Regions from separate parts of the Pantoea sp. X-Soil-YNGN-775 genome, predicted to be linked through region 1. Evidence: predicted binding sites of a transcription regulator. Region 1 holds the regulator's gene; each other region holds the start of a gene.
What was found. The regulator ArgR, encoded in region 1, controls arginine synthesis, uptake and breakdown. The targets are predictions, from matches to a motif close to ANTGAATAAAAATACANT.

Region 1 (4,630 bases):
TCCGCTCTATCTGGATAAAGAGGGCAACGGCGACAACATGGTCAACCGCATGTTGTGGAACCTGATGATCGCCATGCCGCTGATGGCGGCCCTCGCCTCGGCGATCGGTTATCTGGCGACGGCGCAGGCGTTGCTGGCAAGGCTGGAAACTTCGGTAGCTATCTGGTTCCTGCTACTGGTGATCTATCACATCATCCGCCGCTGGATGCTGATTCAGCGGCGTCGTCTCGGCTTTGATCGCGCCCGTCAGCGTCGTGCTGACATGCTGGCTAACCGTGCGCGCAGTGAAGAAGAGAAAGAGCAAGGCGCACAGAATACCGACGCGATTGAAATCGAAGAGCCGGTGATCGATCTGGATGCCATCAGTGCTCAGTCCCTGCGGCTGGTGCGCTCAATCCTGACGCTGATTGCGCTGGTGTCGGTGATCGTACTGTGGTCGGAGATCCACTCCGCGTTCGGCTTCCTGGAGAATATTCAGCTGTGGGATGTCAGCACCTCGGTGCAGGGCGTGGAGTCTATCCAGCCGATTACGCTGGGCTCGGTGCTGATCGCCATTCTGGTGTTTATTATCACCACCCAACTGGTGCGTAATATGCCAGCGCTGCTGGAGCTGGCGCTGTTGCAGCACCTTAACCTGACGCCCGGTACCGGCTACGCCATCACTACCCTGACCAAATATCTGCTGTTGCTGATTGGCGGACTGATTGGCTTCTCGCTGATTGGTATTGAGTGGTCGAAGTTGCAGTGGCTGGTCGCCGCGCTGGGTGTCGGACTGGGTTTTGGTTTGCAGGAAATTTTCGCCAACTTTATTTCGGGTCTGATCATCCTGTTTGAGAAACCGATTCGTATCGGCGATACCGTTACCATTCGCGATCTGACTGGCAGCATTACCCGCATCAATACGCGCGCCACCACCATTACCGACTGGGACCGCAAAGAGATAATTGTGCCGAATAAGGCCTTTATCACCGAGCAGTTTGTTAACTGGTCGCTGTCAGATTCGGTGACGCGCGTGGTGCTGACTATCCCGGCACCGGCGAAGGTGAGCAGTGAAGAGGTGACCACCATCCTGAAGCAGGCGGCTGAACGTTGCAGTTATGTGCTGGATTCGCCGCCGCCGGAAGTGTTCCTGGTCGATTTACAGCAGGGGATCCAGCTGTTCGAACTGCGTGTGCATGCAGCCGAGATGGGACATCGCATGCCGCTGCGTCACGAACTGCATCAGCTGATTCTGAGCGGATTTGAGCAGCACGGCATCGAGATGCCGTTCCCGCCTTTCCAGATGCGAATGGAAACGCTGGGCAAGAAACTGCCGGCCAGCAACGGGACACCGGCCGCACGCGCCTATAAATCAGGCGGCCTGTAAACGACAACGCCCGGCTAAGCCGGGCGTTGTTGGATTCAGGCGGCGATTACTGCTTCACAAACGCTTCGCCCTGCTCGATATCTTTCTTCAGCGTTTCCAGCATGCCGTTCAGCGCCTGCTGTTCGAAAGCGCTCAGGGTGCCAATCGGCTTGCGTTCGGCAATGCCGTTTTTACCCAGCAGCAGCGGCTGTGAAAAGAAACGCGCATATTCGCCGTCCCCTTCTACGTAAGCACACTCCACCACGTTAGCCTCGCCGTTAAGCGCCCGCACCAGCGACAAGCCGAAGCGAGCCGCAGCCTGCCCCATCGACAGCGTCGCAGAACCGCCACCGGCTTTGGCCTCAACCACTTCGGTTCCGGCATTCTGGATGCGTTTGGTGAGGTCAGCTACTTCCTGCTCGCTAAAGCTGACGCCTGAAACCTGCGACAACAGCGGCAGGATGGTCACGCCGGAATGACCGCCGATAACCGGCACCTCAATCTCGCCAGGCTGTTTGCCTTTCAGCGCCGCGACAAAGGTATTGGCACGAATAATATCCAGCGTGGTGACGCCGAACAGACGATTTTTGTCATAGACGCCGTGTTTTTTCAGGACTTCAGCCGCAATCGCCACCGTAGTATTGACCGGATTGGTGATCACACCGATTAACGCTTTGGGCGCGGTGGTCGCCACCTGGTCAATCAGGTTACGCACAATGCCGGCGTTAACGTTGAACAGGTCGGCGCGGTCCATACCGGGTTTGCGTGCCACACCGGCAGAAATCAGTACCACATCGGCACCCTGCAATGCTGGCGTGGCGTCTTCTCCACTAAATCCCTTGATCGCCACCGCAGTCGGAATATGGCTGAGATCGACGGCAACGCCCGGTGTCACCGGCGCGATGTCATACAGTGAAAGTTCTGAACCTGCGGGAAGCTGGGTTTTGAGTAGAAGTGCGAGCGCCTGGCCTATGCCGCCAGCGGCACCGAGTACGGCAACTTTCATTCTTAACTCCTTATTAAGGTGGGGCAGAGAAGAGCCGGAATTCCATCTGTGTCAGACCTTAATCAACTGCTCAGGTGATGACGCGTATCCGTTGTTAATTCTACGTGTTTTCACACGCGATCGCCGGATTCATAAGTTACTTATCATCTTAATACCTGAATGACCGACAACTTTGCCGTCGGCAGACAGAGAACGGCTACGTGCGTTTTCTGTTACTACACCACCAATAATATAACAACTTTGCAACCTTCGCCTTTCGGCGCTGTGACAGGGGTTTTGGTCTGGGACGATTTCTTTGCTATTATCGCCGCCCGCTAGCCGCCCGAACCCTGCTCATCAATCAACCGATTGCATAAAAATGCATTTAAATGCATAATCACCACTCTGCCGCGGGCGGATGTGCGGTTATTCCCTCTATTTATTGGTAACCTATGCGAAACCCATCGAAACAAGACGATCTGATCAAGGCTTTCAAAGCCTTATTAAAAGAAGAAAAATTCAGTTCCCAGGGCGAAATCGTTCAGGCGCTCCAGGATGAAGGCTTCGAGAACATTAACCAGTCAAAAGTTTCTCGTATGCTGACCAAGTTTGGCGCGGTACGCACCCGTAATGCCAAGATGGAGATGGTTTACTGCTTGCCCGCCGAGCTTGGCGTGCCGACTACCACCAGCCCGTTAAAAAATCTGGTGCTCGACATCGATTACAACGATGCGCTGGTCGTGATTCATACCAGCCCAGGCGCCGCGCAGCTGATTGCGCGCCTGCTTGACTCGCTGGGTAAATCAGAAGGCATCCTCGGCACCATCGCTGGCGATGACACTATCTTTATTACCCGCGCGCGCGACTTTACGGTTAAGCAGCTGCACGGGGCGATTCTTAACCTGTTTGAACAGGAACTCTGATAACGAGGCTGTTGATCGGGCCGCGCGCGACCGGTCAACAGCCCTTTCTGCCCGCCCCTGCATCTCTCCCGGCCTTATCCTGTTTTAAATCAAACAGTTAGTCCGCACTTCGACCTAATTTTGTCTTTGAAAATATTGGTCATACCTTTTGGTCTGCTTAACCTTTTGCGGTATTTTACACTGCTTTACATCACTACTCTGGCGTCATTACCCAGATCTAAATCAAAGACCAGTCTGATCGACCAGTGATTTTCGCACAAAAAGATAAATTGGTTTATCTCCCTGTTTTCGCAATAAAAAACGGCGAAAAGGTCATTTTTCCGCCGTTTTTTATAACGTTGAGTTATTAAAAGTAGCCATAAGGATAAAGAATCACAAAAAAACATTATTAGCGGAGTATTAATTTCTTCCGTTATTAGTTCTATACTTCTTTTCGTGATGCAAATCACACCAACTAAAAAGATAAAAATTGACGACGAGGAAAAATATATGAACGTAAAAACGACTATCGCCACCCTGAGCATTCTCTCTGCCCTCTCTTTTGGTGCTGTAGCAGCAGAATCTGTCACAGCCGCACAGGCTCAGGATCTGCAACCGGCGGGTACCATTAGCGTCAGCGGCGTTGCGGGCTCACCGATGGAAATTAATCAGCAGTTGAGCGAAAAAGCCGATCAGCAGGGTGCAAAAGCCTACCGCGTGATTGAGGCGTACAACAACGGTAACTATCACGCTACCGCCCGTCTGTACAACTAAGTTCAGCCCAACCCCATATCGCCAGTAGCCCACTTTTTGATGCGCGGTTATGCGCCTCGGTGGGAAACGGCAACACAGTTCAGGAGAGTTGACCATGAAAACCACATTCGCTATTGCCGTACTCGGTCTGGCTTCGCTGTTCTCAGTGGGAGCCAGCGCAGCCAGCCTGGTTTCTAACCAGCAGGCACAGAGCCAGAATCTGCAGCCGATGAATCAGACTATCAGCGTCAGCGGTCGTGACGGCGATCAGACCAATATCCGTCAGGTTCTGTCAGAGAAAGCGGATGCGCAGGGCGCCAGCCACTATCGCATCATCGAAAACAACCAGGATGACACCTATCACGTCACCGCTGAGCTGTATAAATAATTAACCGTTATGACGCCGTGAAAGGCGCCTGAGAGAACAGAGTCGACGACCCGCTTCTTCTTTTCACCGCAGGTTGTTGAACGTATTGAGGAGACGAAAAATGAAAATCAAAACAACCATCGCTACAGTCAGCCTGCTTTCCGTTATGGCGTTCGGCGCATCTGCCGCCCAGCTGGTAACCGGCGAGCAAGCGCAGACTCTGCAGCCTGCGGGCACCGTAACCATCAGCGGTACAGCGGGAGCCCCGATGGATTATC
Region 2 (4,630 bases), 340 kb from region 1:
TCGTTTGAGACCAGCAGATCTGCCGGACGCGGCAGACGCTCGCCTTTCAGACGACGCTCAAGGAATGCCTGCGTGGTCATCAGCTGACTGCGCAGACGTTTCAGGATCATCCGGTAAGGTTCCAGCGCGTCCGGATCGCCGCTCAGTCGGCGCACTTCTTCGCTGCACTCCGACATCGACAGCTCAGAGATCAGCACGCCGATGTCGCGCAGGAACAGATCGGCCGCTTTCCAGCGGCTCAGTTGCATCGCGTGGCGGGTAATGGCGGCCGTGACGTTAGGGTTGCCGTCACGATCGCCGCCCATCCATGAGGTGAACTGCACCGGCACGAAATCGACCGGCAGCTTAATGCCGAAGGCGTCTTCGACCTGCTCGTTCAGCTCGCGCAGAAAGGCCGGAACGCCTTCCCATAAGCTGTTTTCGACCACCGCAAAGCCCCATTTGGCTTCATCAATCGGGGTCGGACGATATTTGCGGATTTCATCGGTGTGCCAGGCCTGCGCCACCAGCTGGCGCAGACGGCGCATAATCTGGTTACGTTCGTAGTCGGAAATGTCACTGTGATCGAGTTGCTTGAGGCAACTGTTGACCTCCACCAGCTTGTGAATCAGCGTGCGGCGGGTGATTTCGGTCGGGTGCGCAGTCAGCACCAGCTCCAGCGACAGCGACTCAATCGCCTCGCGGATTGCGGCTTCGCTGATATTTTTCTGCTGTTTCAGGGTCTCGAAGGTCTTTTTCAGCAGTTCAGGATGGTTTGCGCCTTCACCGCTGTGCGAAATGGTCTGATACTGCTCAGCCACGTTGGTGAGGTTGAGAAACTGGCTAAATGCGCGGGCCACCGGCAGTAACTCGTCATTGGAGAGGTTTTGCAGCGTATTAAGCAGTTCCTTACGATGAGTGTCATTACCTGCACGGGATGACTTGGAGAGCTTACGGATGGTTTCCACCCGGTCGAGGATGTTCTCGCCCAGCGCATCCTTAATCGTATCCCCGAGCAGTTTGCCGAGCATACTGACATTACTTCGCATTGCGGAATATTGTTCGTTCATTGGACCCTGACACCCTTATCGTCTTGAAAAACTTCTACACCCGACCCTTTTCAGGCAGCAGAAAAAGCAGCAACTTTATCTTCCCGGTAATGTACGGGGAATTTGCTCAGTTGCCGCCTGTCTGCAATCTGAAAATATCTGGATAGTTACCCGGTGGGCATAACAACGTCTTTTATCTAGCCACGTAAACCTGTCCACGTCAAATGCGTTAAAGTGGGGCGAACGTGCGGCTAACTAACCGAAATTCATGGAATTTATTTGGGACGGAGCGGGATAAGTTATTCTTATTGTTAAATCCCGCAGAATGACCGGGCATTTTACTGATATCACAGTGAAATGCCCCATTTGCTGTTAATCAGTGACAAAAATGCTGCACAACCTGACTGATAAGCGCCCGCGTCGGCTTAATAAATGCGGTATCAATAAATTCGTCTGGCTGATGCGCCTGATTGATCGAGCCCGGACCCAGTACCAGCGTCGGGCAGAGCTGCTGAATAAAGGGTGCCTCGGTGCAGTAGTTCACCACTTCGGTTGGCGTACCGAGTAATTTCTCGACCACGCTGACCAGTTCATGGTTCGCCGGGCATTCGTAACCCGGAATCGGCGGATGCAGCTCTGCGACCGTCACACGGCCAGGCCAGCGCGCACTGACCGGGGCCAGCGCGTCGTTCAGCAGTCCATCCAGATCGCTGAGCGATAAGCCCGGCAACGGCCGGATATCCATATGCAGTTCACAGCAGGCGCAGATGCGGTTAGCCGCATCGCCACCGTGAATATGCCCGAAGTTCATGGTGGGATAGGGAATAGCGAAACCATCGTGGTGATAGCGCTCTTTTAGCGTATTGCGCAGTTGCATCAGATGGGTGATCGATTCATGCATCAGTTCAATGGCGTTGACGCCGCGCGCCGGATCGCTGGAGTGGCCCGACTTGCCTTCAATACGGATCACGTTCGACAGGTGCCCTTTGTGCGCGCGAACCGGCTTGAGTGAGGTCGGTTCGCCAATAATGGCGCAATCCGGACGCAGCTGGGTCGATTCAGAAAAGTATTTAGCGCCGGCCATGGTGGTCTCTTCATCAGCGGTGGCGAGGATGTAGAGTGGCTTGCTCAGCGTCGTGACATCCACATCCCGCAGCGTATCGAGAATAAAGGCGAAAAAGCCTTTCATATCTGCGGTGCCGAGGCCGTAGAGTTTGTTGTCGTGCTCGGTCAGGGTAAAGGGATCGCGGGTCCAGCGGCCATCGTCGAACGGCACGGTGTCAGTATGACCGGCTAACAGCAGCCCGCCTGCGCCGTCACCGGTCCGGGCCAGCATATTAAATTTATTGCGGGTGCCGGGCACCGGCTGAACTTCAACGCTGAAGCCGAGGTCGCGAAACCAGCCAGCCAGCAAATTGATTAAAGTTTCATTACTCTGGTCCAGTGCGGCATCGGTTGCGCTGATTGACGGTGTGGCGATCAACTGGCGGTAGAGTTCGATAAAAGGCGGTAATTTTGTCTTCACTGTTGACGGTCCTTGAGTTAGGATGTATCAATATTCATGCATTAATAGTGAATAAAAATACATTAACGTCGTCTGCATGTGAACCTTAAATCGCTGCAAACGACATTGTGGGCAACGGGGCAAGGCCGCGACCCGGAACGTGTGACTGTAAAAAGGGTTACAGCCTGATGTTGAATACGCTGATCGTGGGTGCCAGTGGTTACGCTGGCGTAGAGCTCGCCACCTTCCTGAATCGCCATCCAGATATCAACATAACCGCTTTAGCGGTTTCGGCGCAAAGTCCCGATGCGGGTAAGCGCTTGTCCGATCTGCATCCGCAGCTGAAAGGGGTGGTGGATCTGCCGCTACAGCCGTTGAGCCATGCGGCGGAATGGGCAGATAAAGTGGATGTGGTTTTTCTGGCGACGGCCCATGAAGTCAGCCACGATCTGGCTCCGGAATTTCTCAAGGCCGGTTGTGTGGTATTCGACCTGTCCGGTGCCTTCCGCGTCAATGATCCCGCGTTTTATACCCGCTTCTATGGCTTCACCCATCAGCATGGCGACTGGCTGGATAAAGCGGTCTATGGCCTGGCGGAATATCAGCATCAGCAGATTAAGCAGGCACAGCTGGTGGCCGTGCCGGGTTGTTACCCGACGGCGGCCCAGCTGGCGCTGAAACCGCTGGTGGAGGCGGGCCTGCTGAATACGGCACAGTGGCCGGTGATCAACGCCACCAGCGGCGTGAGCGGCGCAGGGCGTAAAGCCAGCGTCGGCACCAGCTTTTGCGAAGTCAGCCTGCAGCCTTACGGTCTGTTCAACCATCGTCATCACCCGGAAATCGTGGCGCATCTTGGTACGCCGGTGATTTTCACGCCGCATCTGGGCAACTTCCCGCGCGGTATTCTGGCGACGATAACCTGCCGGTTAAATCCGGGCGTGAGCCGCGAAGACGTGGCGGCAGTGTTCCAGCGCGCGTATCACGATAAGCCACTGGTCCGGCTCTACGAGCAGGGCGTTCCGGCACTGAAAGCGGTGGTGGGTCTGCCTTATTGCGACATCGGTTTTGAGGTCCAGGATGAGCACCTGATTGTGGTGGCCGCCGAAGATAACCTGCTGAAAGGCGCCGCGTCGCAGGCCGTCCAGTGTCTGAATATCCGCTTCGGCTTCCCTGAAACCACCTCACTGACCTAACGGACGAGTAAACCATGACCAATCCATTGATTATCAAGCTGGGCGGTGTGCTGTTAGACAGCGAAGAAGCGCTGGCCCGTCTGTTTGATGCGCTGCTGACTTATCGCAGTGCCCATCAGCGTCCGCTGATTATTGTTCACGGTGGCGGTTGCCTGGTGGATGAGCTGATGAAAAAGCTGGCGCTGCCGGTGAAGAAAAAGAACGGCCTGCGCGTCACGCCGGCCGATCAGATCGACATTATTACCGGTGCGCTGGCGGGAACTGCCAACAAAACCCTGCTGGCGTGGGCCAAAAAAACCGGCATCAACGCGGTTGGCCTCTGCCTTGGCGATGCCGGCATGGTTAACGTCACCCCGTTTGATGAAGAACTGGGCCACGTGGGTCACGCCATGCCGGGTAACCCGGCGCTGATGAACACCCTGCTGGCCGCTGGTTATATGCCGGTCGTCAGTTCTATCGGCATCACTGACGACGGCGAACTGATGAACGTCAACGCCGACCAGGCTGCGACGGCGCTGGCATCGACCCTTGGCGCTGATTTAGTCTTGCTGTCAGACGTCAGCGGTATTCTCGACGGCAAAGGTCAGCGCATCGAAGAGATGACCGCCGACAAAGCTGAGCAGCTGATTACCCAGGGCATTATTACCGATGGCATGATTGTGAAGGTGCACGCTGCGCTGGATGCGGCGCGTACGCTGGGCCGCCCGGTGGATATCGCCAGCTGGCGTCACGCTGAGCGGTTGCCTGACCTGTTTAACGGCGTGCCCATTGGCACCCGGATTCTCGCTTAACGACTCTGATTCAAGGATTACGAAATGCAAACGCAAGGCATCAAAAAAATCGTTCTGGCTTACTCCGGTGGTCTTGATACTTCCGCCATCATTCCGTGGCTGAAAGAGAACTAC
Region 3 (4,630 bases), 980 kb from region 1:
CCATCTTCGCGGAAGATAAAATCTTCATACGGTTTCAGCCAGCCGAGAACCGCCTCCCCGCTGGGTTTGTCAGCCACATATTTGCGGATCAACCAGACTGCGGTCTGCGCGGCTTTTAGCTCACACACCAGGTGATCGGTTAATAACAGGGTCAGATTTTCGGGTTTACGCGCCTCATCAATCCAGGCTTGTGGCGTACGGCAGTGCAGAAACTGATAAATCGGTTCAAGTAACGGTGCGTAGTTCATGGTGTTAAAACGAGGCTGGAAAAGAAGAGAGGCGGAGAATTCCCCGCCCTGCGCGACTTAGTGGCGAATGCCGTTATCATCTTCATCGTCGATAGCGTCTTCGTCATCTTCATCTTCGGCGTCCGGATCTTCGAAGTAGGTGCCCCAGCCGTCGTAGTCGACATTGTATTTACCGATCAGGTTCACCAGCTGCTCAACCTGCACATCAATCAGCTCTGGCTTCAGCGCCGATTCACTGATGATGTCAACGCACATTACGGTGGTGCCATCTTCCAGTTCCAGCTCTTCCGGCTCGGTCACTTCATAACCCAGCTTAAAGGCGTCAACCGCCGCCTTTTCCAGTGAATCGAAGTTGTTGCACGAGAGATGGTGCTCGATGGTATAAAGCGCATCGGGATCGCTGCCATCCTCCAGCAGCTCTTCAATGATCAGGCGCGTCTCTTCACGCTGCTCTTCCAATAATGCTTCATATGCCATGACGATGTCCTCTCTGAGTTCGGCAATAAACAATTATTTTCCCACACTGCCTGTCGCGCCACTACACAAAACGAAAAGTTTATTCTCACCGGGCTTGAAAATGCATATTCATACGGTTAGATTGAATTTTAATTCACTTTATATGGTTACCGGAGTGTTGTATGAGTCAGCTATATCAGCGCCATTTCCTCAGGCTACTGGATTTTACCCCGGCCGAAATAGATTATCTGCTTAGCCTTGCGGCTGAATTAAAACGCGCTAAAAAGAGTGGCAGTGAAGTCCCCTCCCTGAAAGGCAAAAACATCGCGCTCATCTTCGAAAAAGACTCGACCCGTACCCGATGCTCTTTCGAAGTTGCCGCTTACGATCAGGGTGCTAACGTTACCTATCTCGGCCCAAGCGGCAGCCAGATTGGCCATAAAGAGTCGATGCGCGATACCGCGCGGGTGCTGGGCCGGATGTACGATGGCATTCAGTATCGCGGTTACGGCCAGGCGCTGGTGGAAACCCTGGCTGAGCACGCTGGCGTGCCGGTGTGGAACGGCCTGACCACGGAATTTCATCCCACCCAGCTGCTAGCCGATCTGCTGACAATGCAGGAGCATCTGCCGGGTAAAAAGCTCAGCCAGATGACGCTGGTCTACGTCGGCGATGCGCGCAATAACATGGGCAACACCATGCTGGAAGCGGCGGCGCTGGTCGGGCTGGATTTGCGGCTAGTGGCACCGCAAAGCTGCTGGCCAGAAACCGCGCTGGTAGAACAGTGTCGCAAAGTCGCGCAGCAGACCGGCGGTAAAATTACCCTCACCGATAACATTGCCGACGGCGTCAACGGCGCTGACTTCATCTACACCGACGTCTGGGTTTCGATGGGCGAAGCCAAAGCGGTGTGGCAAGAGCGCATCGCCCTGCTGCGTGATTATCAGGTCAACCGGGCGATGCTCGATCTGACCCACAATCCTGAGGTGAAGTTCCTGCACTGTCTGCCCGCTTTCCATGACGATCAGACCACGCTGGGCCGGCAGATGGCGGAACAGTACGATCTGCATAATGGGATGGAAGTAAGCAACGAAGTTTTTGAATCGCCGCACAGCATCGTGTTCGATCAGGCGGAAAACCGTATGCACACCATCAAAGCGGTGATGGTGGCGACGCTCGGTCAGCGCTGACAGCTGCGCCAGATTGCCGGCCTGCATCCGCGCCGGTCAGAGGGGCCGGGCAGGCCGTGCTGGTGGTGCCGCAAACGATTTCCTCGCGCACGATTTTTCCTTGCTGCCCGGCCGCGAATCGGTATAATTCGCCACAATTTGCCGGAGGAAATATGCTACAGCGCAGCGGACAATTTGACGCTCAATCACGCCTGACCGCAGGCGGCGCCGCTGTTTCTTTCGGTCATCGACCCGATCATAAAAAAGCCCCTTAAGCAGGGGCTTTTTTTTGTCCGCAATCCGGCCGCGCAGAGGAGAAAGCTATGGCTAACCCGCTATATCGCAAGCACATTATTTCGATCAACGACCTCAGCCGTGACGAGCTGGAACTGGTGCTGCATACCGCTGCACAGCTCAAAGCGCATCCGCAGCCGGAACTGCTGAAGCACAACGTGATCGCCAGTTGCTTCTTTGAAGCCTCGACCCGCACCCGCTTGTCGTTTGAAACGGCGATTCATCGGCTCGGCGCATCGGCGGTAGGTTTTGCCGACGGCAGCAACACCTCGCTGGGGAAAAAGGGCGAAACTCTGGCCGACACCATTTCGGTGATCAGCACCTATGTCGATGCGATTGTGATGCGTCATCCGCAGGAGGGTGCCGCGCGCCTGGCGACCGAGTTCTCCGGCGGCGTGCCGATTCTCAACGCCGGTGACGGTGCCAACCAGCATCCGACCCAGACGCTGCTCGATCTCTTCACCATTCAGGAGACCCAGAGTCGCCTGAACCAGCTGAATGTGGCGATGGTCGGCGACCTGAAATATGGCCGCACCGTCCATTCCCTGACCCAGGCGCTGGCGAAGTTTGACGGCAACCGCTTCTTCTTTATCGCCCCTGATGCGCTGGCAATGCCGGCTTACATCACCGATATGCTGGATGAGAAAAACATTGTCTGGTCACGGCACGACAGCTTTGAAGAGGTGATGCCGCAGCTCGACATTCTCTACATGACGCGGGTGCAGAAAGAGCGTCTCGATCCGTCGGAATATGCCAACGTCAAAGCGCAGTTTATTCTGCGGGCTGCCGACCTGGCGACGGCACGCGACAACATGAAAGTGCTGCATCCGCTGCCGCGCATCGACGAAATTACTACCGATGTCGATAAAACCCCTTACGCCTGGTATTTCCAGCAGGCCGGGAACGGCATCTACGCCCGTCAGGCTCTGCTGGCGTTGGTATTAAACAGCGAACTCGCCCTGTAAGGAGATCCTCAGATGACACACGACAACAAATTGCAGGTCGAAGCGATCAAGCGCGGCACGGTCATCGACCATATCCCGGCGCAGGTCGGCTTTAAGTTGCTCTCCCTGTTTCGCCTGACCGAAACCGATCAGCGCATCACCATCGGCCTGAATCTGCCGTCAGGTGAGATGGGGCGAAAAGATCTGATCAAGATTGAGAACACCTTTCTGACCGACGATCAGGTCAATCAGCTGGCGGTCTATGCGCCGCATGCCACGGTCAATCGCATCGACGACTATGAAGTGGTGGCGAAGATCGCCCCGACGCTGCCGGAGCACGTTGAGCGGGTGCTGACCTGCCCGAACAGCAACTGCATCAGCCGCAGCGAGCCGGTCTTCTCCAGTTTTGCGGTCAAGCAGCGCGCCGATGATGTCCACCTGAAGTGCAAATATTGTGAAAAAGAGTTCGCGCGCCATGTGGTGCTGGGTCACTGGTAATCGTTCCGGCCAACCCTATAATGGTCAGCACCGGCGGGCTCACCGCCCTACTGTCTTATTCAAGGAGCAATAATGTCTCGTGAAATCAGTACCGAAAAAGCCCCTGCCGCTATCGGCCCTTATGTTCAGGGTGTCGATCTCGGCAGCATGATCATCACCTCCGGCCAGATTCCGGTCGATCCCGCCACTGGCCTGGTGGCCGATGATGTGACCGCCCAGGCGCGTCAGTCACTGGACAACGTAAAAGCGATTGTTGAAGCGGCTGGCCTGCAGGTCGGAGATATCGTGAAAACCACGGTTTTCGTCAAGGATCTGAATGATTTCGCTACGGTGAATGCGGCCTATGAAGCGTTCTTCACCGAGCATCAGGCGGCGTTCCCGGCCCGGTCCTGTGTCGAAGTAGCGCGTCTGCCGAAAGATGTGAAGATTGAAATTGAAGCCATTGCCGTTCGTCGCTAACTGACAACGGCGACGTAGCCGCCTCTCTACCTGCTCACGGCGAGAGGCGGCCAGCGGATTAGCGCTTAGCCGGTCGCCATAGCCACAACAGCGCGATGGCCAGCGCAAACAGCACGCCAAAACCGATACCGGTTGCCACCGCCGGCGCACCGGCTTTAATCGCCAGCGTATAGAGCCCCAGCATCAGCAGCATCGCGCTGTTCTCCCCGAGATTCTGCACCGCAATCGCATTTCCCGAGCCGACGCTCTCTTTACCGCGTGCCTGCAATAGCGCATTCAGCGGCACCACAAAGAAGCCCCCCAGCGCGCCAATCACCATCAGCAGCAGATAGGCATTCAGCAGGGTATGCTGCAGCGAGAAGACCACTACCATGACGCCAATCAGCACCCCGGCAGGCATACAGCGGCGCACCGTCTCCAGCGTCACCAGTTTTGCGGCCGCGGCCGCACCCAGCACGATACCGATCGCCACCATCGCATTCAGGGTGGTCGGCGTGGTGTTGTCGTTGATGCCCAATGCCACCGGCACCCACAGCACCAGCAGGAAACGCAGCGTGACGCC

Region 2: the regulator ArgR is predicted to act here: its motif matches at 2,600-2,617, upstream of argC (N-acetyl-gamma-glutamyl-phosphate reductase).
Region 3: the regulator ArgR is predicted to act here: its motif matches at 846-863, upstream of argF (ornithine carbamoyltransferase).

The regions. Positions count from the first base shown of each region.
Region 1 covers NZ_AP035945.1:3,764,112-3,768,741, forward strand. The annotation lists gene mscM (miniconductance mechanosensitive channel MscM) at 1-1,366, shown strand, start outside; gene mdh (malate dehydrogenase) at 1,413-2,351, opposite strand; gene argR (transcriptional regulator ArgR) at 2,783-3,253, shown strand; gene yhcN (peroxide/acid stress response protein YhcN) at 3,743-4,006, shown strand; gene AC6I8I_RS17630 (YdgH/BhsA/McbA-like domain containing protein) at 4,101-4,373, shown strand; gene yhcN (peroxide/acid stress response protein YhcN) at 4,474-4,630, shown strand, end outside.
Region 2 covers NZ_AP035945.1:4,103,924-4,108,553, reverse strand. The annotation lists gene ppc (phosphoenolpyruvate carboxylase) at 1-1,049, opposite strand, end outside; gene argE (acetylornithine deacetylase) at 1,405-2,553, opposite strand; gene argC (N-acetyl-gamma-glutamyl-phosphate reductase) at 2,721-3,725, shown strand; gene argB (acetylglutamate kinase) at 3,740-4,516, shown strand; gene AC6I8I_RS19295 (argininosuccinate synthase) at 4,541-4,630, shown strand, end outside.
Region 3 covers NZ_AP035945.1:504,454-509,083, reverse strand. The annotation lists gene miaE (tRNA isopentenyl-2-thiomethyl-A-37 hydroxylase MiaE) at 1-248, opposite strand, end outside; gene rraB (ribonuclease E inhibitor RraB) at 306-725, opposite strand; gene argF (ornithine carbamoyltransferase) at 887-1,894, shown strand; gene pyrB (aspartate carbamoyltransferase) at 2,197-3,132, shown strand; gene pyrI (aspartate carbamoyltransferase regulatory subunit) at 3,145-3,609, shown strand; gene ridA (2-iminobutanoate/2-iminopropanoate deaminase) at 3,682-4,068, shown strand; gene lplT (lysophospholipid transporter LplT) at 4,127-4,630, opposite strand, start outside.